One region of the Kitasatospora sp. NPDC059827 genome, then DNA from elsewhere that is predicted to be linked to it. Evidence: riboswitches for the same ligand, from Rfam matches in the RefSeq annotation. Region 1 holds a riboswitch; each other region holds the start of a gene.

Region 1 (9,793 bases):
AGGTCCGCGGCCACCCGGGCGTCGCCGACCGCGACGGTGGAGCAGTCCACGAACAGCGCCCCGCTCGCCGCGAGCGTCAACTCCTCGTAGGCATCCAGGACATGACGTCCCGTCGGCAGCATGGTGAGCACCACCTCGGCGTCGGTGACGGCCTCCGCCGCCGAGCCGGCCACCGTCACGCCGTGGGCGGCCGCCCGCTCCCGGGCGGCGGCCGAGAGGTCGTAACCGGTCACCCGGTGACCGGCCTTGACCAGGTTGGCGGCCATCGGGCCGCCCATGTTGCCGAGTCCGACGAATCCGATCGCGAGGGTCACCAGCGCTCCAGGGGTGTGGTGGCGGCGAGGCCGAGTTCGCGCTCGCCGAGCGGGGCGAAGTAGCGGGCCACGACGGCGTCCTCGACCTCGGCCAGGGTGGCCGGGTGCCAGCGCGGTGAGCGGTCCTTGTCGATCACCTGGGCCCGGATGCCCTCCGCGAGGTCCGGGGTGGCGAGTGCCGCGCAGGAGATCCGGTACTCCTGGTCGAGCACCGCTTCCAGCGGGCCGAGCGCCCGGGCCCGGCGCAGGGCGGCGAGCGTCGCCTTCACGGCGCTCGGGGAGTTGGCCGCGATCCGGTCGGCGGCCGCCTTCGCCTCCGGTTCGCCGCTGTCGCCGAGCCGGTCGAGGATCTCCTCGACGGAACCGGCCGCGTAGCAGCGGTCGATCCAACCCCGCTGCCCGGCCAGCGGACCGGGCGGCGCGGCGGCGACGTGCCGTTCCAGGGCGTCGTGCACGGGTCGTTCGGCCAGGTCGTCCAGCAGCGCCGGGAGGCGTTCGGCGGGGACGTGGTGGTCGGCGAGCCCGCAGAGCAGGGCGTCCGCGGCGCCGACGGAGCCGGCCGTCAGGGCCAGGTGGGTGCCGAGTTCGCCGGGGGCGAGGGCGAGCAGGTAGGTGCCGCCGACGTCGGGGACGAAGCCGATCCCGGTCTCCGGCAGGGCGATCCTGGTGCGTTCGGTGACGATCCGGACGCTGCCGTGGGCGGAGACGCCGACTCCGCCGCCCATCACGATGCCGTCCATCACGGCCACGTAGGGCTTGGGGTAGCGGGCGATCCGGGCGTTGAGGTGGTACTCGTCGCGCCAGAACTCCTCGGCGGCGCCCTGATCCCCGCCGGAGGCGGCGCGGTGGATGGCCACGATGTCGCCGCCCGCGCAGAGCCCGCGCTCGCCGGCGCCGGTGATCACCACGGTGGCCACGGCCGGGTCGTGCTCCCAGTCGTCCAGGGCGCGCGCGATGCGCCGGACCATGCCGTGGGTGAGGGCGTTGAGCGCCTTGGGGCGGTTGAGGACGATCAGCCCGGCCCGGCCCTCGCGGTGGACCAGGACCTCCTCGGCACTCATCAGGCGGCTCCGATCAGACCGCGGGCGACGATGACGCGCATGATCTCGTTGGTCCCTTCCAGGATCTGGTGCACCCGCAGGTCGCGGACGATCTTCTCGATGCCGTACTCGGCCAGGTAGCCGTAGCCGCCGTGGAGTTGGAGCGCCTGGTTGGCCACCTCGAAGCCGGTGTCGGTGGCGTGCCGCTTGGCCATCGCGCACAGCTGCGGTGCCCGCCGGTCGCCCCGGTCCAGAGCCGCGGCGGCCCGCCAGAGCAGCGCCCGGGCGGCCTCCAACTCGGTGGCCATGTCGGCGAGCCGGAACTGCAGCGCCTGGGTGTGCAGCAGCCGGGCGCCGAAGGCCTCCCGGTCGGCGAGGTGGACGGTGGTGCGTTCCAGGGCGCTCTGGGCACCGCCGAGCGAGCAGGCGGCGATGCCGAGCCGGCCGCCGTTCAGGCCGGCCATGGCGATCCGGAAGCCCTCGCCCTCGCCGCCGAGCAGGCGGTCGGCGGGCAGCCGGACGCCGTCCAGGACGACCTGGCGGGTGGGCTGGGCGTTCCAGCCCATCTTCCGCTCGTCGGGGCCGAAGGAGAGCCCGGGGTCGTCCCGCTCCACCACGAAGGCGGACACCCCGGCGGCGCCCGGGCCGCCGGTGCGCGCCATCACCACGTACACCCGGGCCGCGCCCGCGCCGGAGATGAACTGCTTGACGCCGTCCAGCACCCAGTGGTCGCCGTCGCGCACCGCCCGGGTGGCGAGCGCGGCGGCGTCGGAGCCGGCGCCGGGTTCGGTGAGGCAGTAGCTGCCCAGGTCCTCGGCGGTGCAGAGCGCGGGCAGCCAGCGGTGGCGCTGGTCCTCGCTGCCGTAGCGGTCGACCATCCAGCCGACCATGTTGTGGATGGACAGGTAGGCGGCAACGGACGGGCAGCCGCCCGCCAGTGCCTCGAAGGCCACCACGCCGTCGAGCCGGGAGAGTTGGGAGCCGCCGACGTCCTCCCGGACGTAGACCCCGGCGAGGCCGAGGTCGGCGGCCTTGCGCAGCACGTCCACCGGGAAGTGCTTGGTCCGGTCCCACTCGACCGCGTGCGGGGCCAGGCACTCGGCGGCGAAGGCTCCGACGGCCTCGGCGATCGCGACCTGATCCTCCGTCAGTTCACTGGTGTGCACGGCGTTCACCCCATCGTCGGCATGGTGAAGCTCGCGCCCTCCTTGACCCCGGAGGGCCAGCGCGAGGTGACGGTGCGGGTGCGGGTGTAGAAGCGGATCGAGTCCGGACCGTGCTGGTTGAGGTCGCCGAAGGCGGAGCGCTTCCAGCCGCCGAAGGTGTGGTAGGCGATCGGCACCGGGATCGGCACGTTGACACCGACCATGCCGGTGTTCACCCGGCGGGCGAAGTCCCGGGCGGTGTCGCCGTCCCGGGTGTAGATGGCCACGCCGTTGCCGAACTCGTGCTCGCTGGGCAGCCGCAGCGCCTCCTCGTAGTCGGCGGCGCGGACCACGGTGAGCACCGGGCCGAAGATCTCCTCCCGGTGGACGCGCATCTCCGGGGTCACCCGGTCGAACAGCGAGGCGCCGAGGAAGTAACCGCCCTCGTGGCCCTCCAGCCGGAAGTCCCGCCCGTCGACGACGAGTTCGGCGCCCTCCCGGACCCCGAGGTCGAGGTACCCGCGGACCCGCTCCAGCGCGTCGGCGCCGACCAGCGGGCCGAAGTCAGCCGCCGGATCGTCCGAGCGGCCGACCTTGAGCGCGGCGATCCGCTCGACCAGCTTGGCCACCAGCGCGTCCGCGGTCTCCTCCCCCACCGGGACGGCCACCGAGATCGCCATGCAGCGCTCCCCCGCCGAGCCGTAGCCGGCGCCGATCAGCGCGTCGGCGGCCTGGTCGAGGTCCGCGTCCGGCATCACGATCATGTGGTTCTTCGCGCCACCGAAGCACTGCGCCCGCTTCCCGTGGGCGGCCGCCGTCGCATAGACGTACTGGGCGATCGGAGTGGAGCCGACGAAGCCGACGGCCTGCACCCGCTCGTCCTCCAGCAGGGTGTCCACCGCCTCCTTGCCACCGTTGACCACGTTGAGCACGCCCGGCGGCAGCCCGGCCTCCAGAAACAGCTCGGCCAGCCGCAGCGGCACCGACGGGTCCCGCTCGGAGGGCTTGAGAACGAAGGAGTTGCCGCAGGCCAGCGCGGGCGCGGCCTTCCACAGCGGGATCATCGCCGGGAAGTTGAACGGCGTGATACCGGCGACCACGCCGAGCGGCTGGCGCATCGAGTAGACGTCGATGCCGGTGCCGGCGTTGTCGGTGAACTCGCCCTTCAACAGGTGCGGGATCCCGGCGGCGAACTCCACCACCTCCAGGCCGCGTTGGAGGTCACCGTGGGCGTCGGCCACGGTCTTGCCGTGCTCGGCGGAGAGCAGCCGGGCCAGTTCCTCCTTCTCCTGCTCGACCAGTTGCAGGAAGCGCAGCAGCACCCGCGCCCGCCGCTGCGGGTTCCAGGCCGCCCACGCGGGCTGGGCCTGGGCGGCGTCGGCGATCACCGCCTCGACCTCGGCCCAGTCGGCCAGCGGCACCCGGGCCTGCACCCGGCCGGTGTTGGGGTCGAAGACGTCGCCGTAGCGGCCGGACGTCCCGGCGACGCGCTTGCCGCCGATGAAGTGGGTCAGTTCGCGGACCATCGGTTCCTTCTCTCGTCACGGGTGGGGAGAGGAGGAATGGAGAGAGCACGCCGCGGCATCGGACGTACGGTCGTACGCCCTTGCGGCAGGCGTTAAGTGACGAACCGTCAGGGGCGATGGGCCCCGACGGTCGGCAGCACGGCAGCGGAGCGGGAACAGCGGCCCGGAGTCATGCGTGTCGTCTCCATCCTCGTGGAAAACACGGATCATCCGCGGCCGGTATCCTGACTCCCGGATCCACGCCCGCCCCCTGGCCTTCCCGGCTGGCTGCCAGTGGCCGTCATCTGCGAGGACGAACTCCCCGGTCACAGTGGCGGGACCGTGCCGGACTCACACCGGCTTCCCTGACACCGCGGACCTGCCGTCGACCATATAGTTGGACGTCCTAGTAAGTCCAGACCCACCGCCGCGCGGCGCGGGCCCGAACGGTCACAGGGCCGCGACGGGTCACAGGGCCAGGACGGGCCGGTGGTGGTCGAGCCACAGCGCAAGGTCGGCCACGCGTTCCCGTAGAGCGAGGTGTCCATGCCCCCGACACCGATCGGCGAGTCCCGGGCCGCGACCACGGCCCTTCGCCGGACCGGCGGCGGGTCATCGGACCGCCGCCCCCGGGGGCCGTTCGATCGCGGTCAGCCGGCCGAAGCCGCCGAGAGGTCCAGCAGTCCCTCCTTGGCCTGGCGCACCAGGTCGCGGAACTGGTCCTCGCTCATCCGGATCTGCTGACCGAAGTCGTCGGTGATCCTCACCCGCCGGTCCGCCGGGGCCTCCCGGTCCAGGAACACCTGGGGGCAACCGCAGTTGCAGTTGCCGCAGAACGTCGCGAAGGGCTGTGGCGTCTCGTCGCCGGCCATCCGTCCCACCTCACTTCCGCCCGTGGCACACGGGGCTTCCGGGCAGGCGATGCCCTCCGATCGATACCGCCAAACCCGCTGGCAGGAAAGGTGGTTGTACTCGTCCGACGGCCCTCCGGGGGCTTCCTCGCCCCGTGCGGCACCGCTCAGGAGGACGCCGGGTACGGGACGAAGGTGCTGGTGTGCTCGTCGACGGCCAGCGGGCGGCCGATCGCCGGGGCCGAGCGCTGGGCGCAGGCCGGGCGTTCGCAGACCTTGCAGCCCAGGCCGATCGGGGTGGCGGCGGCCTCGTCGGCCAGGTCCAGGCCCGCGGAGTACACCAGCCGTCCCGCGTGCCGGAGTTCGCAGCCGAGGCCGATCGCGAAGGTCTTGCCGGGTCGGCCCCAGCCACCGGGCGAGCGGGTGACGGCCCGGGCCGTCCACAGGTAGCGGCGCCCGTCCGGCATGGCGGCGACCTGGACGTGGACCCGGCCCGGGGCGGCGAAGGCGTCGTAGACGTTCCACAGCGGGCAGGTGCCGCCGGTGCGGGAGAAGTGGAAGGGCGTGGCGGACTGCCGCTTGGAGACGTTCCCGGCCCGGTCGACCCGGACGAAGGAGAACGGCACCCCGCGCAGACCGGGGCGCTGGCAGGTGCTGAGGCGGTGGCAGACCGTCTCGTAGCCGACGCCGAAGTGGTCGGCGAGGTGCTCGATGTCGTAGCGGGCGGACTCGGCCTCGGCGTGGAACGCGGCGTAGGGCAGGACGAGGGCGGCGGCGAAGTAGTTGGCCAGGCCGATCCGGGTGAGCGAGTGCGCGGCCGAGCCTTCGGGGCTGTCCTGGGCAGCGAGTTCGGAGAGCAGCGCGTCGTGTTCCAGGTAGCCGAGCTGGGTGGCCAGCCGGAAGGCCTGCTGGCCGGGGCGCAGCCGGTCCGACAGCCGCAGGGTCCGGGTCCGCGGCTCGTACCGGTGCAGCTGCTCCCCGCCGGAGGCGAGCCGTACGCCGTGCACGTCGGCCAGCCGCTCGGCCAGCACCGCCCGCACCCCGCCGCGCCGCAGCCGGATCTCGCCCGCCAACTCCTCGGCTGCCGTGTCGAGTTCATGGACGTAGTTCTGCCGGCGGTAGAAGAACTCGCGGACCTCCTCGTGCGGGGTCCGGGTGTCGGCGGCCGGACCCCGGTCCCCCGCGAGGACGGCGAGCTGCTCGGCCAGGGCGCGCCGTCCCCGCCCGAGGTCGGTCAACAGCCGTGCCACGGCGGGCAGTCGGGTGGCGACCTCGTCGAGGTCACCGGGGGTGATCCGGCCGGCCGCGAGCTCCTCGCCGAGGCCGTCGCGCAGTTCGGCGGCGAGCCGGGCGCTGTCCGGTGGGGCGAAGTACCCGGCCTCCACGCCGAACGCCTCGGTGAGCCGCAGCAGCACCGCGACGGTCAGCGGGCGGGCGTCGTGCTCCAGCTGGTTGAGGTAGCTGGGCGAGAGGTCGATCATCCGCGCCGTGGCGGCCTGGCTCAGTCCGCGTTCCTCCCGGAGCCGGCGCAGCCTGGCCCCGGCGAAGGCCTTCCCCATCGTCCCGCACCTCCGTGTCCGGCCGTCGGGTCGGGCCGGTGCGGCGCAGCCTAGCCGCAACGCCTCCGGGCAGGCCTTCGCAAGCTTCGCGGATTCGCCGGACGGGCTTCGCGGAACTTGGCACGGCTCCACCGGTGACGGCGGCCGCGCCGGCTGCCAGAGTCGGTGCTGCGGCCGGGAGGCGCCCAGAACGGCGGCGAACGGGCAGGTCAACTGCCCTGACCTGCCGTCCGGGTGACCACGTCCCGCGGTGTTCCACCGCTGCCCGGCGCCACCCGGCCGCCCTCTCACCACCTCGTGAGAGGTCGCTCACATCCTTCGCAACGTCCTTCGCATATCATCCCCGGGAGTCGATCACCATGACCCAGTCGGTTCGGCAGCAGCAGGAGCAGCAGGCGGCGGAGCTGGCCGCCCGGTGGGCGTCCGACCCCCGCTGGGCCGGCATCGAGCGCACGTACGGCGCGGCCGACGTCGTCCGGCTGTCCGGTACGGTGCGCGAGGAGCACACCCTGGCCCGCCGCGGCGCCGAGCGCCTGTGGAAGCAGCTCCACGAGCAGGACTACGTGCACGCCCTGGGCGCGCTGACCGGCGGTCAGGCCGTCCAGATGGTCAAGGCCGGGCTGCAGGCGATCTACCTGTCCGGCTGGCAGGTCGCGGCCGACGCCAACCAGGCCGGCCAGACCTACCCGGACCAGAGCCTCTACCCCGCCAACTCCGTTCCCCAGGTGGTGCGTCGGATCAACAACGCGCTGCTGCGCGCCGACGGGATCGACGCCGCCGAGGGCACCGACGGCGGCCCGGACTGGCTGGTGCCGATCGTCGCCGACGCCGAGGCGGGCTTCGGCGGCCCGCTGAACGCCTTCGAGCTCACCAAGGCCATGATCGCGGCCGGCGCCGCGGGCATCCACTACGAGGACCAGCTGGCCTCCGAGAAGAAGTGCGGCCACCTCGGCGGCAAGGTGCTCGTCCCCACCGCCCAGCACGTCCGCACCCTCAACGCGGCCCGCCTGGCCGCCGACGTCGCCGACGTGCCGACCCTGATCGTCGCCCGCACCGACGCGCTGGCCGCCAACCTGCTCACCACCGACGTGGACGAGCGCGACGCCCGCTTCTGCACCGGCGAGCGCACCGCCGAGGGCTTCTACCGGGTCGAGCCCGGCATGGCGCCGGTGATCTCCCGCAGCCTGGCCTTCGCCCCGTACGCGGACCTCATCTGGGTGGAGACCGGCACCCCGGACCTCGCCCAGGCCCGGGAGTTCGCCGAGGCGCTCAAGGCCGAGTACCCGGACAAGATGCTGGCCTACAACTGCTCGCCTTCCTTCAACTGGAAGGCCGCCCTGGACGACGACCGGATCGCCAAGTTCCAGCGGGAGTTGGGTGCGATGGGCTACCGCTTCCAGTTCATCACGCTGGCCGGCTTCCACGCCCTCAACCACTCGATGTTCCAGCTGGCCCGCGGCTACGCCGAGCACGGCATGACGGCCTACGTAGACCTCCAGGAGGCCGAGTTCGCGGCCGTGCCGGACGGCTACACGGCCGTGAAGCACCAGCGCGAGGTCGGCACCGGCTACTTCGACCAGGTCTCCACCGCGCTCAACCCCGAAGCCGAGACCCTGGCGCTGACCGGCTCCACCGAGGCTGAGCAGTTCCACTGATCCTCCGATCCCCGCCCGCCCGGTGGATTCGGTCGTCCACCCACCGGAGCGTGCCACCCCGGCGGCGCGTACGGCGGAGCGAGGGAGCTCCGTGCCGCCCACCCGCCCGGGGCCGCGTTGAGGGACGCGGCCCCGGGCCCCACCCGTCCCCGCCTGACCCGCCCCTACCTGACCCGCCCCCGCCTGCTTCCCTGGAGAACCGGATGAGCCAGTCCCGTCGCGTCGAGGTCCTCGGAGAGCCCGAGGACCGCTTCGAGGAGGTCCTCACCCCCGAGGCCCTCGCCTTCCTCGCCCGGCTGCACGACGGGTTCGCCGCCCGCCGCACCGAGCTGCTCGCCGAACGCGCGCGCCGCGCCGCCGAGTTGGCGTCCGGCGGCACCCTGGACTTCCGCCCGGAGACCGCCGCCGTCCGCGCGGACCCCAGCTGGCGGGTGGCCGGCGCCGGCCCCGGCCTCACCGACCGCCGGGTGGAGATCACCGGCCCGCCCGAGCGCCGGATGGCCGTCAACGCCCTCAACTCCGGCGCGAAGGTGTGGCTCGCGGACTTCGAGGACGCCACCTCCCCCACCTGGCACAACCTGGTCACCGGCCAGCTGAACCTGGCCGACGCGGTCGAGCGCCGGATCGAGGAGACCACCCCGGACGGCAAGCACTACTCCGTCGGGACCGACCCGGCCACCATCGTGGTCCGCCCGCGCGGCTGGCACCTGGACGAGGCCCACCTGCTGATCGACGGCCGCCCGGCCGTCGGCGCCCTGGTCGACTTCGGCCTCTACCTCTTCCACTGCGGCCGACGCCAGATCGAGCGCGGCAGCGGCCCGTACTTCTACCTGCCCAAGCTGGAGAACCACCTCGAAGCCCGGCTGTGGAACGACGTCTTCACCGCCGCCCAGGCCGAGTTGGGCATCCCGTACGGGACGGTCCGCGCCACCGTGCTGATCGAGACCATCACCGCCGCCTTCGAGATGGACGAGATCCTCTACGAACTGCGCGACCACGCCGCCGGGTTGAACGCGGGCCGCTGGGACTACCTGTTCAGCCTGATCAAGAACTTCGCCCAGCACGGCCCGCGTTACGTCCTGCCGGACCGCGCCACCCTCACCATGACCCAGCCCTTCCTGCGCGCCTACACCGACCTCCTCGTACGCACCTGCCACCGGCGCGGCGCCCACGCCATCGGCGGGATGGCCGCCGCGATCCCCCAGCGCGACCCGGCCGCCAACGCCGTCGCCCTGACCAAGGTGCGGGCCGACAAGGAGCGGGAGGCCGGGGACGGCTTCGACGGCTCCTGGGTCGCCCACCCCGGCCTGGTGGACGCCTGCCGCACCGCCTTCGACGCCGTCCTCGGCGCGTTCCCGCACCAGCTCGACCGCACCCGCGCGGACGTCGAGGTCACCGCCGACGACCTGCTGGGCGTGCACCGGCTGTCCGCCGGCCTGCCCACCGACCAGGGGCTGCGCGCCAACGTCGCCGTCGCCCTGCGCTACCTCACCGCCTGGCTCGGCGGCACCGGCGCCGTCGCCGTGTTCGGCCTGATGGAGGACGTCGCCACCGCCGAGATCGCCCGCTGCCAGATCTGGCAGTGGCAGCACCACTGCACCCGGCTCACCGGCGGCTCGCTCGCCACCCCGGACCTGGTGCGCCGGCTGATCGACCGCGAGCGCGCCACCCTCCTCGCCGAGGGCGTCGACCCCGAGCTCCTCGACGCCGCCGTACGGGTCCTC
Region 2 (9,793 bases), on a different contig from region 1:
CGTCGCCGCACAGGTCCTGGGCGAACTGGAGCTCGGCCTCGACGGCCTCCTCCAGCATCTCGGTGACCTGCTTGGCCATCTCGTCGTCGAAGAGGTCGGGCTCCTCCTCGCGGACGGTGTCGACCACGGAGAACGCGAAGTCCATGTGCATGGACTCGTCGCGGAACACCCAGTTGGTGCCGGTGGCCAGGCCGTGCAGTAGACCGCGCGACCGGAACCAGTACACGTACGCGAAGGCGCCGTAGAAGAACAGGCCCTCGACGCAGGCCGCGAAGCAGATCAGGTTCAGGAGGAACGCGCGGCGGTCCTCCTTGGTCTGCAGCGAGTCGATGTGGTCGACCGCGTTCATGTACTTGAAGCAGAACTGGGCCTTCTGGTGGATGGAGGGGATGTTCTCCACCGCGGCGAAGGCCGCGTTGCGGTCCTCCGGATCCGGAAGGTAGGTGTCCAGCAGCGTCAGGTAGAACTGGACGTGCACGGCCTCCTCGAACAGCTGGCGCGACAGGTAGAGCCGCGCCTCCGGGGAGTTGATGTGCTTGTAGAGGCTCAGCACCACGTTGTTCGCGACGATCGAGTCACCGGTCGCGAAGAACGCCACCAGGCGGCCGATCATGTGGCGCTCGCCCTCACTCAGCTTCGCCAGGTCGGCGACGTCCGAGTGCAGGTCCACCTCCTCGACGGTCCAGGTGTTCTTGATCGCGTCGCGGTACCGGTCGTAGAACGACGGGTAGCGCATCGGGCGCAGGGTCAGCTCGAAGCCGGGGTCGAGCAGCATCTTCTGGCGATCGTCGGACATTACTGGCAGGCCTCGCAGGACTCGGGGTTCTCCAGGGAGCAGGCCAGTGCGGCCTCTTCCTCGGGGGTGAGGGTCGGGGTGTTCACCGGCACCGGCGTACCAGCGGCGGTGCGGGCGGCACCCGAGGCGGCCTGGGCGATCCGGGTCGCGGGGCGCGAGCGCAGGTAGTAGGTGGTCTTGAGACCGACCTTCCACGCGTAGGCGTACATCGAGCTGAGCTTGCCGATGGTCGGCGCCGCCATGAACAGGTTCAGCGACTGGCTCTGGTCCAGGTACGGCATGCGGGCCGCGGCCAGGTCGATCAGGGCGCGCTGCGGCAGCTCCCACGCGGTGCGGTACAGCGACCGGACCTGCTCCGGCAGCCAACCGAGCTCCTGGACGGAGCCGTTGGCGTCGCGCAGGGCGTCGCGGGTCTGCTGGTCCCAGACGCCGAGCTCCTTGAGCTCGCGCACCAGGTACGGGTTGACCTGGAGGAACTCGCCCGAGAGGGTCTCGCGCTTGAACAGGTTGGACACCTGCGGCTCGATGCACTCGTAGACGCCGGCGATGGAGGCGATGGTCGCGGTCGGGGCGATCGCGAGCAGCAGCGAGTTGCGCAGGCCGGTCTCGGCGATGCGGGCGCGCAGCGCCGTCCAGCGGTCGGTCCACTCCGGGGCGGCGCTCGGGAAGTGGTCGATGTGCAGTTCGCCGCGGGCGGCGCGGGTCTCGCCGTAGGCCTCGTGGCGGCCGAGCTGCTCGGCCAGGTCGGCGGAGCGCTCGTAGGCGGTGAGCATGATGCGCTCGGCGATCAGCGTGGACAGCCGGGCGGCCTCGGCGGAGTCGAAGTCGATCCGCAGCTTGAAGAAGACGTCCTGGAGGCCCATCACGCCGAGGCCGACCGGCCGCCAGCGGGAGTTGGAGGTGCCGGCCTCGGTGGTCGGGTAGAAGTTGATGTCCACCACGCGGTCGAGGAAGGTCACGGCGGTGCGGACGGTGGCGTCGAGGCGCTCCCAGTCCATGGCGCCGAGCAGGTCCTCGACGGACGCGCCCTCGGCCACGTGCGCGCCGAGGTTGACCGAGCCCAGGTTGCAGACGGCGGTCTCGGAGTCGTCCGTGACCTCCAGGATCTCGGTGCACAGGTTGGAGGAGTGCACCGTGCGGCCGGGCAGCGCGGTCTGGTTGGCGGCGCGGTTGGAGGCGTCCTTGAAGGTCATCCAGCCGTTGCCGGTCTGCGCGAGGGTGCGCATCATGCGGGCGTAGAGGGTCTGCGCCGGGATGGTGCGGACGGCCTTGCCGGCCAGCTCGGCCTTGAGGTAGGCCTCGTCGAAGTCGGCGCCCCACAGGTCGACCAGCTCGGGGACGTCGGCGGGGGAGAACAGCGACCAGTCGGCGTTGGCGTTCACGCGGCGCATGAACTCGTCCGGGATCCAGTGGGCCAGGTTGAGGTTGTGCGTGCGGCGCGCCTCCTCACCGGTGTTGTCGCGGAGCTCCAGGAACTCCTCGATGTCGGCGTGCCAGGTCTCCAGGTAGACGCAGGCCGCGCCCTTGCGGCGGCCGCCCTGGTTGACGGCGGCGACCGAGGAGTCGAGGGTGCGCAGGAACGGGACGATGCCGTTGGACTTGCCGTTGGTGCCGCGGATCAGGCTGCCGCGCGAGCGGATGCGCGAGTAGGACAGGCCGATGCCGCCGGCGTGCTTGGAGAGGCGGGCGATCTGCGCGTAGCGGTTGTAGATCGAGTCCAGGTTGTCCAGCGGCGAGTCCAGCAGGTAGCAGCTGGACATCTGCGGGTGCCGGGTGCCGGAGTTGAAGAGCGTCGGCGAGGAGGTCAGGTACTCCAGGCGGCTCATCAGGCCGTACAGCTCGGACACCTCGCGCACCGACTGCTCGGAGTCGCCGACCGCCAGGCCGCAGGCGACGCGGAGCAGGAAGTGCTGCGGGGTCTCGATCACCTTGCGGGTGATCGGGTGGCGCAGCAGGTAGCGGGACTGGACGGTGCGCAGGCCGAAGTACTCGAAGCGGTCGTCGCCCTTGGCGTCGACGAGCGCGTTCAGGGCGTCGGCGTGCTTGGCGACGAAGGCCGCGGTGGTGTCGCCGATCAGGCCCTCGGCGTGGCCGACGGCGATCGAGGCGGAGAAGGAGGTCGAGCCCTGGCTGTTCGCCTCGTCGACGATCTCCAGGGCGAGCAGGCGGGCGGCCAGCTTCGAGTACTGGGGGTCCTCGGCGATCATCGACGCGGCGGCGTCCACGGCCAGACCGCGCAGCTCGGCGAAGTCCGAGCCGGCGTGGCGGCCGCGCAGCGCGGCGGCGGCGACATGGCCGGGGTCGACCTCGGTGAGGTCGGCGCTGCGGTCGGTGAGCAGCCGCAGGAGAGCACCGCCGGGGTCGGAGACCGTCGGGTCGGTGAAGGCGGTACCGGAGCCCTGGGCGGGCAGGGTGACTGAGGCAGCGGTGGTCAAGGCGCTCTCTCCTGGCGGCGATCGTGCGGCGGTGATCGGGGTCACCCGGGCCGATCTGGGCAGGGGAGCACGGCGCGAACGCAAAAAGCGTCGCGCGAGGTGTCTCCCCGGCCCGCCCGCGAGGCCCGGAGGGGTGGTGCTGGTGCTTGGCGCGGCCTCTGCGGGAGGGCCGTGGCGCACGCTGTTCGGCAGGTACTCGGACTCGCGGTACGGCTGCTGGAGCCGCCCGCACACCGCTGCGGGGCAGTCCCGGATTCCCACCGGGTTCCCCTGCATCGACAGCAGAAGCGAGCATACATGTAGTGGTGTCTCCTCGATGCGACACCACATGTAGTACGGCGTGGTGTGTTGTCGCGATGACGGGTTGTGCCCGGGCCGGTGGCGGTTCGTGGGCGTCCGAGGCCCGGAACCACGCTCCGGACGTGTCGCGGCCGCCCGCCGGACACCCCGGATCCGGGTGCCGGACACCCGGGCCCGGCGCGTCGGGCGTCCTGGTTTCGATACGGAACGGTCACCGGGCCGAGGGACGGTGCGGGTGATGCCCTACGATCTGGGCGCATGAGCGACGGAACTGGTGTACCTGGGCACGGGCCGCAGGGGACGCCTCCCGCCGGGCCGGGGGGCGCACAGAATCAGCAGCCGGTGGGGCCGGGTCCGGTGCCGCCGCCGGGCGGTGGTTTCGGCCCGCCGCCGGCCTCGTACGGACCGGTGGCGCCGGCGGCGCAGCCGTTCTCCCAGCCCGTCCCGCCGGTGCCCCAGCCGGCGCCCCAGCCGGTTCAGCCGCCGGCTGCGCAGCCGCAGTGGCAGCAGGCCCCGCAGCAGCCGGGTCCCCCGCAGCAGCCGGGTCCCCCGCAGCAGGCGGTTCCCGCACAGCAGCCGGTCGCGCCGCAGCGGCCGGTGCCGCCGCAGCGCGTCGAGCCGGACTGGGCGGCGCTGGCGGACCGCAACGAGGCCGACGGCAGGCGCAAGCGCCGGGTGAGGATCATCGGCGGCGCGGTGGCCGTCGTCCTGGTGGGTGGTCTGGCCGCGGGCGGCGTGCTGCTGTTCGGCAAGAAGGACGACCCGGCCAAGCCCGGTGGCGGTGCGGTCGCGTCCGCGTCCGTCTCGGGCAAGCCGACCCCCGGCCCGTCGAACGGCGGCCCGTCGACCCCCGGACCGTCGAACGGCGGTGCGACCGCGGGAGGGCAGCCGGACGACCCGTCGAAGCCGATCTGGGAGGTCGCCACCGACCCGGCGCCGCAGGACGCGGGGGCGCTGTTCTCCGCGCTGCAGGTGACGGTCAACGGCGTGTCCTGGAACCGGACCGTGGTCGCGCTGGACCAGCCCTGCTGGGACGGCAACTCCACCACCGGCGGGCTCGGCAAGGTCCTCGGCGACCAGGGCTGCCAGAAGGTGCTCCGGGCGACGTACGTCTCCGGCGACAGCGCGGTGACCGTCGGCGTCGCGGTCTTCGACCACAGGATCCAGGCCGAGACGGCGATGAAGAACTACGCCGGGCAGCTCAAGGGCCTGCCCGCGCCGGGCGCCCCGGCGTTCTGCGCCAACCCCGGCTGCACCGGCACGCACAGCAGCCTGGGCCGGTACGCCTACTTCACCGTCGAGGGCTCGGCGAAGGGCGGCAACGCCCCTGACGCCGCCGCGACCGCGGCGTCCGCCGGGTTCGCCGAGCACGTGAAGGGCCAGCTGCTCCAGCGGGCCAAGGCGGCGGGCTCGGCCACGCCGGGCTCGCAGGGCACTCCGGCGGCCGCCGCGACCGGCTGACCCGCGGTGACACCCCGGTCCCGGCGGACCCGTTCGCCGGGACCGGGGGAGTGTGGCAGGCTCTCGTCGGAGTCATTCGTACGCGTGTTCCGGTTGCGTCCGCGGGGGTCGGCGCCGGCGAGAAACCGGAGGAGCGGTCGTGGCCCTGCCCAGAGTCCTGCGCGGTAGGCCGGCCGTGCTGGCCGCGGCCGGCATCGTGGTCGCCGCCGGCAGTCTCGTGCTGCTGGACCGCGACGACCGGACCGACGTCGGACCGCCCGTCCGGGTGCCGGTGTCGGTCGGCGCCCCCGGCCGCACCCTGCCGCCGGACGTGGGCCGGGACCTGCTGGCCCGGGACCCGCAGGCCTCGCCGAACGCCCGTGCCGTCCAGCAGTTCCTCGCGGACCTGGAGGCCCAGGCCCGCACCGGGCACAGCGGCGGCACGGTGATCGGCCAGCACGTCGAGGCGCACAACGAGCGCAACAACCCCGAGTACGGCGACTACCGGGGCACCAAGCAGGTCGGTTACTACTACAAGAAGGCCGCCGACATCACCGGCCGGCTGCCCGGCTTCATGGAGACCGACCTCGGCCCCGGCTACGGCCAGAACGCCTGGGGCGTCGGCAACCCGCGCTCCTACTCGGCCGGCCGCTGGCCCACCTGCCGCACCGGCTGGCAGTACACCGACGACGCCGTCGACCTGATGACCGCCGTCTGGTCCGGCCACCCGCGCGCCGACGACGGCACCTACGACGCCTCCGGCGTCCAGCAGAACTGCGACGGCAGCACCACCGAACTCCCGGACAACGGCGGGGCCCCGGCCGGGATCGTCGGCATGTCCTTCCACGAGCCCTACCCCGGGTCCGCCGTCAAGTCCTTCGACCGGGTGCTCTGTTCGAACTCCCCGGCGGCCAAGGACCCGGGCTGGTTCGGCCGGGTCGTGGACGCCGGGGGCGACACCCCCGAGTACCGCGCACTGGTCACCGACCTGTCCTACCTGGCCGACCACCTGGAGTACCTGGCCGCCCACGACGTGCCGGTGCTGCTGCGCCCCTACCACGAGATGAACGTCCGGGACTGCGCCAGCCGGTTCTGGTGGGCGGGCCAGAAGCCGGCCGACTACCAGGCGCTGTGGCGGATCACCTACAAGTACCTGGTGGAGACCAGGGGCCTGCACAACCTGCTGTTCGTCTGGACACCGGTCTCCTGGGACGGCGCCCCGGGCGTGGACCCGTGGGACTACTACCCGGGCTCCCAGTACGTCGACGTGGTCGGGGTGGACGACTACAGCGGCAGTCCGGCGCACCCGATCGGCACCGGCGAGGTCTGGACCAAGCGCTACTACGACGGGCTCGCCGCCTACCGCAAGCCGAGGATGCTCGCCGAGTCCTTCGCCGTGCCGGTCAACTCCCGCCAGCCGGACACCCTCAGCCGCACCCCCTGGACGATCTGGACGGTCTGGGGGCAGTCCCTCACCTCCGACAACCTGGCCCCGGACCAGCCGCGCAACTCCGGAGCGGACGTCAACGCCACCTACCACAGCCCGTTGGCGATCACCGGCGGCTCCGGACCGTCCGGCGGGAGCATCGACTGGGGCGGGCTGCACGTCCGCTGATCGGGTCCGGATCGGTTGAACGGGCGGAATTCCGGGTCCGTTGTGCCGTGTGGCATCCTGTGGCGGCGAAGCCCGAGGGCTCGGTGAACGGTCGGGAGAGGACCGAAGGGGCGGGGGTACGGGGATGACACAGGCACGTCCGATACGCGGGGCCGGTGGCCTGGCGGTCGGTTGGGGCGTGGTGCTGCTCGGCTGGGCGGCCTACAACTGCTTCGGGCAGGTCGGCTTCGCGACCTACCTCAAGGGCATCTTCTACTACGGCGGGACCTCGGTGGACGCCGAGACCGGAAGCCTCAACTACGGCCTGCTGTACCTGGCCGCGGGCATCCTGCTGCTGCGCGGGCGCTCCTGGGCGCTCGGGGTGGCGGCGGGCGTGGCACTGGTCGAGGGCTACAACCGGGTGCGCAGCCTGACCGGCGCGCTGCTGGACGAACCGCAGCGGCAGTGGTTCACGGGGACGACCGAGGGCGGACTCAAGCTCGCCACCTTCGCGCTCGGCGTGGTCGTCACCGCGACGCTGATCGTGCTGCTCGCCCGCTCCAAGTGGCGGGAGCAGCCGGAGGGTTCCCCGGCCGGGACGCCCTGGCCGCTCGCGCAGAGCGCGGTTCCGTCCGCGCCGCTGCCGTCCGCGCCGTTGCCGGGTCCGTACGGAGTGCCGCAGCCGGGGCAGCCGCAGCCCGGGTGGTCGGCCCAGCCGCCGGCTCAGCCGGTGTGGTACCAGCAGCCGCAGCAACAACTGCCGCAGCCGCAGCCGCAGCCGCAGCCGCAGCCCGCCGCCTGGCCGCCTGCGCAGCCCCAGCCGGTGCCGCCCGGGCCGGGTCCGTACGCCCAGCAGCCGCCCCAGGCGGCGCCGACGTACCAGCCGACCGCGCTCCAGCAGCAGTGGCCCGCCGCCCCGCCCGTGCCCGCCCCGCCCGTGCCCGGCCCGCAGGGCGCCGGCCAGGTGGCCCCCGGCCCGGTCGTGCCGCCGCCCGCGGACGCGCCGCCGGCCGCAGAAGCGCCCCCGGCCCCGCACCCGCCGCAGGCCTGACCGACCGCCCGGACCGACCGACACCAGACGAGGAACGACTTCCGCCATGACGTCCACAGCCCCTGCGCGGACGGTGCTCACCACGTCCCGCGAGGCCGCCCGGCTCGCCGAGCGACAGATGTCCTGGAAGCCCCGGGTGCTGCCGTTCTACACCGCCTTCGCGATCATTTTTACCTTCTCGATCTGGGCGTACGTGCCCAACCCGACCCCGCTCGGCTGGGCGATCACCATCCTGTGGGGCATGCCGGTGTTCGGCGTGCTGATCGGCTTCCAGGGGGTGCTGATGGTCCGCCGACGGCTGCGGCAGGTGGATCGGATGACCCCGCCCGCGCCGGCCGAGGACGACTTCCTGATCGTGCTGGTGCCGACCATCGGCCGGCACGACACCTACCCGGCGCTGGAGCGCTCGGTGCTCTCGTACGTCGAGCACCTGCCGTCGTACTTCCCCTGGATGAGGGTGGACATCCTCACCGAGGAGGGCTGCGCCGCCGCCGAGAAGATCGACGAGCTGGCCGAACGCCACCCGCTGATCCGGGTGGTGACCGTGCCGAAGGCGTACGAGACGGCCAACGGCACCAAGTTCAAGGCCCGCGCCAACCACTACTCGCACGAGCTGCGGATCGAGGAGGGCGAGGCGCAGGACGACGTCTGGGTGCTGCACATGGACGACGACACCGGCGTCGGGCCGGACACCGCCGCCGCCGTCGCCCAGTTCGTCAACCGGCAGCGCCGGGCCGGGGACGACGCCAAGCACATGGCGCAGGGCATCCTGACGTACCCCCGGGAGAACGCCGTCTCCACCTTCACCTGGCTCGCCGACGCGATCCGCCCGGCCGACGACATCGCCCGTTTCCGGGCGATGACCGGCACCGGCACCCCGATCGCCGGCGTGCACGGCGAGCTGCTGATCGTGCGCTCCTCGGTGGAGGCCACCATCGGCTGGGACTTCGGGCCGAAGACCATCGTCGAGGACGCCCAGATGGCGCTGAACTTCTGCCAGCGCTACCCGGGCCGCAGCGACTGGTTCAACGGGCGCTGCTACGGCGCCTCGCCGGCCGGCGTCAAGGACTTCCTCAAGCAGCGCGAGCGCTGGGCCTGGGGCCTGGTCGCGCTCTGCTTCAACCGGACCATCCCGCTGCGGTACCGGCTGTTCATCGGGATGGGCATGGTCAGCTGGGTGCTCGGCCCGCTGCAGCACGTCGGCTTGGTGCTGATGGTCGCCTGGTTCACCGGTACCTGGAACACCTCGCCGGTCACCCAGTCCGTGGTGCTGCTGTGGGCGATCAACTTCGCCTACGTGATCTGGACCTACTGGGAGGGGCTGCGGCTGAACGTGGTCGCCTCGGCCAACCACCGGCGCAAGTGGTGGGAGCCGATCGTCGTGGTGGCCTGCATCCCGGTGTTCTCCTTCCTGGAGGGCTGGGGCGGGCTGCGGGGGCTGATCAAGTTCCTCAAGCGCGAGGAGAACAAGTTCGTCGTCATCGCCAAACCGGCCTGATCGGAAGTCACGACCGTTGAAGCGCCCCGCCATCTTCATCCTGCCGACCGTCGTCGTCGCCGTCGCCGTGGCCGTCCCCGTGGTGTGGGGGGACCACCCGATCCGGTTCGACCACCAGCGGCCCACCACCGTCCACCTCGCCGCCCCCACCGAGCAGGGCCGGGTCTGGGGCTTCGGCAAGGACGCGCCGCCGGTCGAGGACACCGGCCCCAAGGTGGCCCGCCCGTGGACCAAGGGGAGCCCCGAGTGGGGCGTGCAGGTGTACTGGCTGGACGACCCGGCGGACCCGGACAACTTCGTCCAGGGCAAGGTCGACCGCATCGTCAAGTACGTGGTCGGGCTGAACGCCAACTCCCTGTCGGTGACGTTCCCGTACTACACCACGGGTACCAAGTCGAACGCCGTCGCCGCCCGGCCGACCTCGCCCACCCCGGAGCGCCTCGCCCTGCTGCTGGACGCCGCCCACCGGGCCGGTCTGCGCACCACCGTGCGTCCGCTCATGGACGAGGACGTGTTCGACTACGTCCACACCCTCAAGTGGCGCGGCAACATCACGCCGACCGACCGGGACGCCTGGTTCGCCAGCTACGCCGCCTTCCTGGCGCCGTACCTGAAGACCGCCCAGGAGCACTCCGCGGCGGAGTTCACCCTCGGCACCGAGTTCAACTCGCTGGAGGGC
Region 3 (9,793 bases), on a different contig from region 1:
GTCCAGGGCGGGAACGTCACGGTCCAGCTGCCCCCGAAGCACCGAGTCCCGTACCAGGTCAGGCCGCCGCGGAAGAGCTTCGTCAACCGGGAGCGCGAACTCGCCGCGCTCACCGCCGCTTCGGGCAAGGCCGAGCGGGGCGGACCGGCCATCGTGGTGTTCACCGGCCTGGGCGGCGTCGGCAAGACCGAGCTGGTGGCCAAGTTCGCGATGGAGCAGGCGGAGCGCTTCCCGGGGGGTGTGCTCTACGCGGATCTCAAGGCCTACCGGCACCGCTCGGCGGTGGATCTGGCCGGGGTGCTGGAGGGCTTCCTCCGCGCTCTCGGGGTCCGCCCGCCGGACGCGGAGGCGGAGCGCTTCGGGGAGTTCCGGACGGTGACCGCCGAGCAGCGCTGCCTGGTCCTCCTGGACAACGCCGAGCACGCCGCCGAGGTGCGCGCCCTGCTGCCCTCCAGCGGGATGGTGGTGGTGGCGAGTCGGCGGCGGCTGGACGCGTTGCGGATGGACGGTGCCGAGGTGCGGCAGCTGGACCGCCTGGGCGCGACGGCCGCGGCCGCTCTGGTGCGGGGCTGGCTGAGCGCCGAGCGCGGCACCGACGACGAGGTGGCGGCGCTGGTGGAGCGTTGCGACGGGCTGCCGATCGCGCTGAACGCGGTCGGCAGCCAGCTGCTGCGCCGGGGCCGGTTGTCGGTGGGTCAGGTGATCGCCGAACTGTCCCACCAGGAGGGCAGGTTGGCGGTGCTGGACAACGACGAGGGGAACCTGCGGGGAACGTACGACCCGGTGTACGAGCGGCTCTCGCCGCAGGGGCGGGCGCTCTACCACCTGATCGGTGTGCACCCGGGCCCGTTCGTGTCGGCCGAACTGGCGGCCGCGGTGGGCATCGAACGGGCGGAGGACGCCCTGGACGAGCTGTGTGCCGTACACCTCCTGGACGTGGTCGTCGACCAGGGGGTGGACGACCGCTTCCAGGTCCACGAGGTGGTGCGCACCCACGCCTACGTCTGCGCCCGTGAACTGCCCGACCGCACCGAGCTGCTGGCGCGGGCGGTGGCGTACTACCGGGGCAGGGCGTCGGTGGCCGACCGGGCGACCGGGCCTCGGCTCCGGTTGCAGGACCCGACCGGCGACGCTCTGCCCGGCTTCCCGTCCGGAGCGGACGCGCTGGAGTGGCTGCACGCGGAACGGGCGAACCTGCGAGCGGTGGTGAAGGCTGCGGCCGACCAGCAGTGGCACGACGAGGCGTGGTGGCTGTGCGAGTCGCTGTGGCCGCTCTACCACGGTCGGAAGCTCTACGAGGACTGGATCGCCACCCACCGGACCGGCATCGAGTCGGCCCGGTGGGCCAACAACCCGGACGCGGTGGTCCGGATGCACAACCAGCTGGCCCGGGCGCATTACGAGCGCCAGGAGTTCCGGCTCGCCGCCGAGCAGCTGGCGCTCGCCACCGAGCAGGTGCCGCTGGTGGCCAACCGCCAGGTGGTGGGCGTGCTGTACGAGACGGACGGCCTGCTGTGCCTGGCCGACGGCCGGCCCGGTGACGCCGTCGAGCGGTTCACGCTGGCGCTGGAGGAGAACCGGGGCGATGCCCACGGCGAGATCGTGCAGAGCTACAACTTGGCGCAGGCCCTGATCGCCGACGGCCGCCCGGAGGAGGCGCTGGCCGTGCTCGCGGAGGCCGGTGCCCGGGCCGTGGACACGGACGACCGGGACATGCTGATGAAGCTGCCGCTGGTCCGCGCCCGGGCCCACCGCGCGCTCGGCCGGCTCGACCTGGCCGTCGCGGACGCGGGCGACTGCGTCCGGCGGGCCGAGGAACGCAAGGCGTACCCGAAGGAGGCCCAGGCGCACACCCTGCTGCTCGCCCTCGCCGAGGAACTGGACGACCCGGAGTTGGCGGCGCGGAGCCGGGCCCGGCTGCGGGAGCTGGCCGGTTAGGCCCTGTCCGGCCGATCTTGCCGGGCCCGCGACGCCGGGCATCCCGCCTGGCCGCACGCCCGAATCGCCCGAGTACACCCAGTACGAGGACGATCCGGGCGCACGCCCAGCCGGGCGCCCACCGCCGCGGGCTGATCCGACAAGATCGACCGGACAGGGCCTAAGGCCCGGGGCCGGTCAGGGCCCGGCGGTGAAGGCGACCCGGGTGCAGTGCCGGCCGGTGCGGACGGTGAGGCCGTGTTCGGGCAGGCCGGCCGGGTCGCCGCCGTCGGAGAGCCAGCAGGCGACGGCGGAGCCGAGCAGCAGGGGGTCGAGGACGGGCTCGGGGCTGCCGAAGTCGCGTGCGGCGTGGGCTTCGAGGAGTCGGCCGCCGGGCAGCCGGAGCAGGTGCCGGGCCGGGCCGAGGGCGGCCACCGCGACGGCGAGGCCGGGCAGTTCGAGGGCGGTGTCGGCGAGCCAGTCGACGGCGGGGCGTTCGGCCCGGGCCTCGGTGCGGGCGAGGACTTCGGCGGTGTACCGCAGGGCGTCGCCCGGGTGGTCGTCGGTGAGGGCGTGGAAGCCGCGCGGGGTGTGGTCGTCGGGGTGGAAGGGGTAGCGCCGCAGGCTGACCTCCGTCCCCTCGCTCTTGCCCTCGACGTCGTACGCGCTCGGCCCTTCGCCGCCTCCGGGCCGGGGCGCGGGCTTGGGGTAGGGCGGCAGGACGGGTTCGCCGGCGGGCTCGTCGAGGCCGTCGAGGAAGGAGTAGAGCAGTGGGCGCAGCAGTCGGGCGGATTCGCCGCGGTGGGCGAGCGAGCGGTCGGTGATGGCGGTCAGGTCGGTGCGGTCGTCCGGGGTCCGGGCCAGGGCGAGTTCGAGTTGGGCGGCGAGGTCGCCGTCGGGGTCGAGGACGGGTGCGGCCTGGCCGAAGGCGTAGCTGGGGGACCGCGGGTCGAGTTCGGCGGCGCCGGTGGCGACGATCATCGTGGGCCGTCGCAGGGCGGCGCCGTAGAAGGAGACCGAGCCGTGGTCGCCGATCATGACGTCGGCGGCGACGAGGGCGGCCTGCCAGCCCTGGTGGGGCGGGACGAGGCGCAGGCCCATCCGCCGGGCGTCGTCGAGCAGGGCCGCCGGGTCGTGCCGGCTCCAGATGTTGGGGTGCAGCACGACGGCCACCGCGTACTCGTCGGCGGGCAGTTGGCGGACCAGCCGCTGCGGCAGGTCGGGGTGACGGCCGAATAACGAGTGCTCGCTCCAGGTGGAGTCGACGACGACGAGTCGGCGGCCGTCGACGGCACCGAGGGCGGCGCGGTAGCCGTCGCGGGAGCGTCGGCTGCGCAGGATCCGGTCGAAGCACGGGTCGCCGACGACCTCGGCGACGTCCAGGGCCTCGGGGCAGGAGGCCCGCAGCCGGTCCAGCTGTTCGGGGTGGGAGAGGCCGAGGACGTCGACGAACACCTCTCCGCGGTGGGTGAGTTCGTTGCGGGAGAGGCCGGCGGAGCTGACCGCGTCGCCGGTGGACTCGGTGACCAGGCGGTTGTAGCCGGCACCGTGCGGGAGGACGACCAGGCGGGCGTCCAGCCGGTGCATGGAGGCGTGGACGGCGCAGGCGACGGCCAGGTCGAAGCGGTGGCGGACGGCGTCCTCCCAGTCCAGCACGGTGTAGCCGGGCAGGCCGTGGAGGTACTCGTCCAGGGCGCGGTCGGCGAAGGCGGAGCCGGGGTTGACGGTGAAGTACCGCTCGATGCCGTCCGGGTCGAGCAGGGTGAGGACGTCCAGGACCCGGGTCGCCGAGGTGAGGGTGCGGGCGACCGCCAGCACGCGGGCCTTGACCGGGCGGGTGTTCCAGCGGTCGGCGGGCCAGACGTGGGGGTGGGACGGCACATCGTGATCGTACTCACCCCGCCGCGCCCCCGGCGTGGTTTGCCGAGTGTCGGTCAGCCCGCCGCCGCGGCGGGCTCCTCGTGGTCGGCGGCGGCGCACTCGTCGAGGAGGGGGCGCAGGGCGTCGTCCACGAGCCGGTAGCGCACCACGCGTCCGTCCTTGTCGCCGGTGACCACGCCCGCCGTGCGGAGCAGTCGCAGGGCCTGGGAGACGGCCGGGTCGCGCATGCCGGTGGCGACCGCCAGGTCGCTGACGGCGAGCGGGCCGGCCCGGTGGAGGGCGAGCAGCAGGGCGAGCCGGCCGGGGTCGGAGAGCAGGGAGAACCGCTCGGCCCAGGTCCGGACGTGGGCGGTGTCCCCGATGGCGGCGATGGCCTCGCAGACCCGGTGTCCGTCGATGGTGCGGTGGCCCGCGCGGTCGGCCGGTACGAGATGCATGCGGACATTCTGGCAGCTCACGACCTGTGATCCTGGACACCTGCACAGGTGCGCAACCTTGCGAGGGTGTGGTCCTGCCCCTACGGTGTTCCCCGCCGTGGTGCTCGGGAAGACCGGTGACGGACCCTCAACGGGTCCCATTCCGGAGCGGCCCTCGCCACTGTGATCGGGGGACAGTCGTCCGGATCCACGTGCCACTGGGTGCTTCGTGCACCTGGGAAGGCGGGTCGGGAAGCCCCGTGAGCCAGGAGACCGGCCACGGCATCTCACGAAGTCATTCCACGAGGTGCTGGAGCGTGATCCGAAGATGACCCTGCCCGAAACCGCCGCGCCCGCCGAGGCGGGCCCCGCCCCCTCCGTACTGCCCACCTTCCGGTGGAAGCGCGAGGACACCCTCCGGACCGCCGGGTTGATGGGGGTGATCCTGGCCATGCACGTGGTGGCCTTCGGGACCCTCGTCTTCCTGGTCGCGCCGCACAACTACGCCGTCGGCACCCAGGTCTTCGGGGTGGGCCTGGGCATCACGGCCTACACCCTCGGCATGCGGCACGCCTTCGACGCCGACCACATCGCGGTGATCGACAACACCACCCGCAAGCTGATGGCGGACGGCAAGCGGCCGGTCTCGGTCGGCTTCTGGTTCGCGCTCGGCCACTCCTCGATGGTGGTCGTCATGGCCGCCCTGGTGGCGGGCGGCGCCCAGCTGGCGAACACGCTGATGGACGACGACTCGGCCACCCACAAGTGGCTCGGGCTGGTCGGCACCACGGCCTCCGGCGCCTTCCTCTACCTGATCGGCGCGCTCAACCTGGCGGCGCTGCTCGGCATCCTCAAGGTGTTCCGCTCGATGCGGGCCGGGCAGTTCGACGAGTCGGAGCTGGAGGCGCACCTCGACTCGCGCGGCTTCATGGCCCGGATCCTGAACCGGGCGACCCGCTCGATCACCCGGCCCGGGCAGATGTTCCCGGTCGGCATGGTGCTGGGCCTGGGCTTCGACACCGCGACCGAGGTCACCCTGATGGTGATGGCCGGTTCGGGCGCGGCGGCCGGGCTGCCCTGGTACGCGATCGTCTGCCTGCCGCTGCTGTTCGCGGCCGGGATGAGCCTGTTCGACACCCTGGACGGGACGTTCATGAACTTCGCGTACCAGTGGGCCTTCTCCAACCCGGTGCGCAAGGTGTACTACAACCTGACCATCACCGGGCTGTCGATCGCGGTGGCCTTCATCATCGGCACCATCGAGCTGGTCGGCGTGCTGCACGAGAAGCTCGACCTGACCGACCCGGTGACCGGGTTCATCGCGGACATCTCGCTGGACAACGTCGGCTACGCGATCGCCGGGCTGTTCGTGGTGGTGTGGGCGATCGCCATCGCGTACTGGAAGCTGGCGGGCGTCGAGAAGCGCTGGACGCCCACGCAGCAGCAGTAGCCGTGGCGGCAGTCCCCACGCGTCGCGAACGGCGCCTCCCCGAGCCGGGGAGGCGCCGTTCGCGTTCCGCCGTCAGTGCCGGTCGCCGTAGCGGCGGCGGAACTGCTCGACCCGGCCGGCGGTGTCGAGCACCCGGGACTGGCCGGTGTAGAAGGGGTGGCTCGCCGAGGAGATCTCGACGTCGATCACCGGGTAGGTGTTGCCGTCCTCCCACTCGACCGTGCGGTCACCGGTGACCGTGGAGCGGGTGAGGAAGGCGAGGCCGCCGACCTTGTCGCGGAAGACGACCGGGCGGTAGGCGGGGTGGATTCCGGGCTTCATGGCGGGGCTCCTCCGAGGGGGTTCGTGCGGTCAGCGCTCTTCGCGGAAGTCGACGTGCCGGCCCGCGACCGGGTCGTACTTGCGCAGGACCATCCGGTCCGGGTCGTTGCGGCGGTTCTTGCGGGTCACGTACGTGTAGCCGGTGCCGGCGGTGGAGCGGAGCTTGATCACGGGGCGCAGTTCGCTGCGGGCCATCGGGCGTCCTCCTGGGGTCTCGGGCCCGTGGACTCTCGGTCGCTCGGGGCCTTCTGGTGCGGGGTTCGCGGGGCTGGATCGGAACCGTACACCGAAATGGATGTCATTTTCATCTGGTGTAACGTGACCTCCGTCCTGCCCATTCCCGGACGCCAGGGAGCACCCATGTCCGCCCACTGCCGGCTCACCGGCCGCCGGCCCGGCTTCGGCAACGCGATCTCGCACTCGCACCGCCGCACCCCGCGCCGCTTCGACCCCAACATCCAGCGCAAGCGCTACTGGCTGCCCAGTGAGGGCCGGTACGTCCGGCTGGTGCTGAGCGCCAAGGGGATCAAGACCGTCGACGCGATCGGCGTCGAGGCCGCCGTCGCCCGCATCCGCGCCCGAGGGGGGAAGGTCTGATGGCCAAGCAGAGCAAGATCGCCAAGAACGAGCAGCGGCGAGTGATCGTCGCCCGCTACGCCGAACGCCGGGCCGAACTCAAGCGGCTCATCGCCCACCCCGGCACCGCCCCGGCCGAGCGCGCCGCCGCCCAGGCCGAACTCGCCCGCCAGCCCCGCGACGCGAGCCCCACCAGGGTCCGCAACCGCGATGCCGTCGACGGCCGGCCGCGCGGCTACCTGCGCGCCTTCGGCCTCTCCCGGGTCAACCTGCGCGTCCACGCCCACGCCGGACACCTGCCGGGCGTGCGCAAGGCGAGCTGGTGAGCGACATGGACGGCACCAGGCTCCCGGTGGTGGTGGTCGCCGGGCTGCACCCGGACGAACGCCGGGCCGCCGTCCAGGAGTTGACGGCCGCCGCAGTGGACGCCGTGGTGCTGCGGCACGACCTGCGGGACGCCGCGCGCGGCCTGGTCCACCGCGAACTGCGGGACGCCGGCGGGGCGTTCGACACCGACTCGGTCCCGCTGGTGAACGACTGCCCGTGCTGCGCCCTGCGCGAGGACCTGTTGCCCCGGCTGCTGGAACTCGCCGACGGCGGCCGGTACGGGCTCGCGGTGGTCGAACTCTGGGGCGGCAGCGACCCGCACCCCGCGGTCGAGGTGCTCGCCGGGGGTGAGGTGGACGGCCGCCCCCTGGCGGAGGCGATCGAACTCGCGGGCGTGGTCACCGCCGTCGACCCGGACCGGCTGATCGGCGAACTCTCCGTGCCCGACGAGCTGGTGGAGCACGGGCAGCACACCGCCGCCCGGGACGAACGCACCCGCGCCGAGGCGCTCGCCCACCAGGTCGAGTACGCCACCACGCTCGCCGTGCCGCGCGCCACCGCGCACGCGCCGGGGCTCGCGCTGCTGCGCCAGCTCCACCCGACCGCCCGGGTGGTCCGGCTCGGCACCGGTGCGCTCGCCCGGGCCGCCCTCGGCGGCTTCGACGTGGCCGCCGCGCGCGACCGCGTCAACCCGGCGGTCGCGCTGCTCCCCCAGGAGAGCGACGAGGCCGGGGTGAGCACCCTGGTCTGGGAGCGCCGCCGGCCGCTGCACCCGGAACGGCTGCACCGGGCCCTCGAACTGCTCGTCCCGGCCGCCCAGCGCAGCCGCGGCCGGTTCTGGCTCGCCAACCGGCCCGACCTGATGCTCGCCTGGGACGCGGCCGGGGCCAACCTCGCGGTCGAGGAGTGCGGGCCCTGGCTGATCGCCCTGCCCGACGCCGCCTGGGACCTCTACCCGCCGGCCCGCCGCGCCGCGGCCGCCCTCGACTGGCACCCCCTGCACGGGGACCGGGTGCAGCAGCTCAGCTTCACCGCGGAGGGGCTGGACGTCGACGGCCTCACCGAACTGCTCGACTCCTGCCTGCTCACCGACGCCGAACTCGCCGCCGGCGAACCCGGCTGGAAGGCCCTTCCGGACGGCTTCCGGGACCTCCTCGACCCCGTCCACCACTGACCGACCCCACCCACCACTGACCGACCCCGTCCACCTCCGCAAGGGAGCACCCGTGCGCAACCGCACCGCCGCACCGAAGGCCCGGCCCAACCCGCTGGTCGCGGCCGGCATCGAGTACGTCGACTACAAGGACACCGACCTGCTGCGCCGTTTCGTCTCCGACCGCGGCAAGATCCGCAGCCGGCGGGTCACCCGGCTCACCGTCCAGCAGCAGCGGGCGGTGGCCCGGGCGGTCAAGAACGCCCGCGAGACGGCCCTCCTCCCGTACGCCTCCGGCACCACCCGATAGCCCGGACCCGACGGCCCGGCACCACCCGTTAGGAGCCCCTGATGGCAGTTCCCAAGCGCAGGACCTCGCGCAGCAACACCCGGCACCGCCGCGCCCAGTGGAAGGCGACCGGCCCGAAGCTCGTCCCGATCACCCTGAACGGCCGGGAGATGCTCGTCCCGCAGAACCTCGTCCCGGCCTACCGCCGGGGCCTGATCGACCCGGAGGGGAGGTGACGGCGGTCAGCGGGGAGTGCGCAGGGGCGCGCGGGGCGCAGTGGGGTGCCGGCGCATCCCTCGGGGGTGCTCGGCGGGCGGTTCGGGCCGGGGGTTCGTAGGCTCGACGCATGGCGGATGCGTACGCGGGGCGGCGGGAGCGGGTGAGGGAGCACTGCAGCGCGGCCGGCGCCGACGCGGCGCTGATCACCCGGGCGGCGAACGTGCGGTACCTGACGGGCTGCGCGCCCTGCGGGGCGACCCTGCTGCTGACCCGGGACCGGGTGCTGCTGACGCTCCCGGACGACCTGCCGCCGGACGACTCGGGGGAGCACCTGATCGCCGCGGACGTCACCCAGGTGCCGGTGGCGGCCGGGGCGGACACCGCCCTGGCGGCCGCCGCCACCGCGGACCGGCTGGGGGTGCGCGACCTGGCCGTCGAGGAGCACGACCTGACCGTCACCCGGCACCGGGCGGTCGCGGGCCTGCTGGAGGGCGGCCGGCTGGCGGACCTCGGCCAGGTGGTGGAGCGGCTGCGGGTGGTCAAGGACGAGCACGAGATCGCGGACCTGCGGATCGCCGCCGAGATCGCCGACCAGGCGCTGGGCGAGCTGCTGGAGTCGATCCTGGTCGGCCGGACCGAGCGGCACCTGGCGATGGAGCTGGAGCGGCGGATGATCGACCACGGAGCCGACCGGGCGGCCTTCCCGGTGTCGGTCGGCACCGGCAGCCACTCCGGCCAGCCCGCCCACCAGCCCACCGACCGCCGGGTGGAGGAGGGCGACTTCCTCACCGTGGTGATGGGCGCCCAGTACCGGGGCTACGGCGTCTCGACCGCCCGGACCTTCGTGATCGGAGCGGCTCCCGCGCCCTGGCAGGTCGAGCTGCACCGGCTGGTCTTCCGCGCCCAGCGGGCAGGTCGGGAGGCGCTCGGCCCGGGGGTTGAGCAGTGCGTGCCCGACCGGGTGGCCCGGCAGGTCCTGGAGGCGGCCGGGCACGCCGAGGCCTCTCCGCACCCGGTCGGCCACGGCATCGGGCTGGAGATCCGGGAGGCGCCGCGCCTCGGTCCGTCGGACATGGGTAAACTGGACAGCCGCGTGCCGGTCACCGTCGGTCCAGGGGTCCACCTCCCGGGCAAGGGCGGGGTCCGGATCGAGGACACGCTCGTGGTGCGCCCCCTCGAGGAGGGCGGGCCCGAGCTGCTCACCATCACCACCAAGGAGCTCCTCGCCCTGTGACGGCGGCCCC

The links. A riboswitch is a leader RNA that binds a small molecule or an ion and turns the genes downstream of it on or off. The one in region 1 is predicted to bind cobalamin.
Region 2: another riboswitch for cobalamin. It lies ahead of ACFV8H_RS25010 (ribonucleoside-diphosphate reductase subunit alpha); the one in region 1 lies ahead of ACFV8H_RS04470 (CoA-acylating methylmalonate-semialdehyde dehydrogenase).
Region 3: another riboswitch for cobalamin. It lies ahead of ACFV8H_RS19850 (HoxN/HupN/NixA family nickel/cobalt transporter); the one in region 1 lies ahead of ACFV8H_RS04470 (CoA-acylating methylmalonate-semialdehyde dehydrogenase).

The regions. Positions count from the first base shown of each region.
Region 1 covers NZ_JBHWIV010000004.1:193,444-203,236, reverse strand. Annotated here, with positions in the region: gene mmsB (3-hydroxyisobutyrate dehydrogenase) at 1-314, opposite strand, end outside; gene ACFV8H_RS04480 (enoyl-CoA hydratase/isomerase family protein) at 311-1,375, opposite strand; gene ACFV8H_RS04475 (acyl-CoA dehydrogenase family protein) at 1,375-2,520, opposite strand; gene ACFV8H_RS04470 (CoA-acylating methylmalonate-semialdehyde dehydrogenase) at 2,526-4,025, opposite strand; cobalamin riboswitch at 4,222-4,413, opposite strand; gene ACFV8H_RS04465 (hypothetical protein) at 4,655-4,876, opposite strand; gene ACFV8H_RS04460 (short-chain fatty acyl-CoA regulator family protein) at 5,023-6,414, opposite strand; gene aceA (isocitrate lyase) at 6,774-8,069, shown strand; gene aceB (malate synthase A) at 8,273-9,793, shown strand, end outside.
Region 2 covers NZ_JBHWIV010000043.1:18,193-27,985, forward strand. Annotated here, with positions in the region: gene ACFV8H_RS25005 (ribonucleotide-diphosphate reductase subunit beta) at 1-796, opposite strand, end outside; gene ACFV8H_RS25010 (ribonucleoside-diphosphate reductase subunit alpha) at 796-3,207, opposite strand; cobalamin riboswitch at 3,401-3,533, opposite strand; gene ACFV8H_RS25015 (Fis family transcriptional regulator) at 3,874-4,992, shown strand; gene ACFV8H_RS25020 (glycoside hydrolase family 26 protein) at 5,132-6,586, shown strand; gene ACFV8H_RS25025 (hypothetical protein) at 6,711-7,616, shown strand; gene ACFV8H_RS25030 (glycosyltransferase family 2 protein) at 7,663-9,114, shown strand; gene ACFV8H_RS25035 (glycoside hydrolase family 113) at 9,131-9,793, shown strand, end outside.
Region 3 covers NZ_JBHWIV010000029.1:19,106-28,898, forward strand. Annotated here, with positions in the region: gene ACFV8H_RS19835 (AAA family ATPase) at 1-1,938, shown strand, start outside; gene ACFV8H_RS19840 (hypothetical protein) at 2,116-3,798, opposite strand; gene ACFV8H_RS19845 (ArsR/SmtB family transcription factor) at 3,852-4,235, opposite strand; cobalamin riboswitch at 4,317-4,511, shown strand; gene ACFV8H_RS19850 (HoxN/HupN/NixA family nickel/cobalt transporter) at 4,543-5,664, shown strand; gene ACFV8H_RS19855 (type B 50S ribosomal protein L31) at 5,737-5,985, opposite strand; gene rpmG (50S ribosomal protein L33) at 6,016-6,180, opposite strand; gene rpmB (50S ribosomal protein L28) at 6,346-6,582, shown strand; gene rpsN (30S ribosomal protein S14) at 6,582-6,887, shown strand; gene ACFV8H_RS19875 (CobW family GTP-binding protein) at 6,893-8,062, shown strand; gene rpsR (30S ribosomal protein S18) at 8,115-8,351, shown strand; gene rpmF (50S ribosomal protein L32) at 8,393-8,566, shown strand; gene ACFV8H_RS19890 (aminopeptidase P family protein) at 8,677-9,783, shown strand.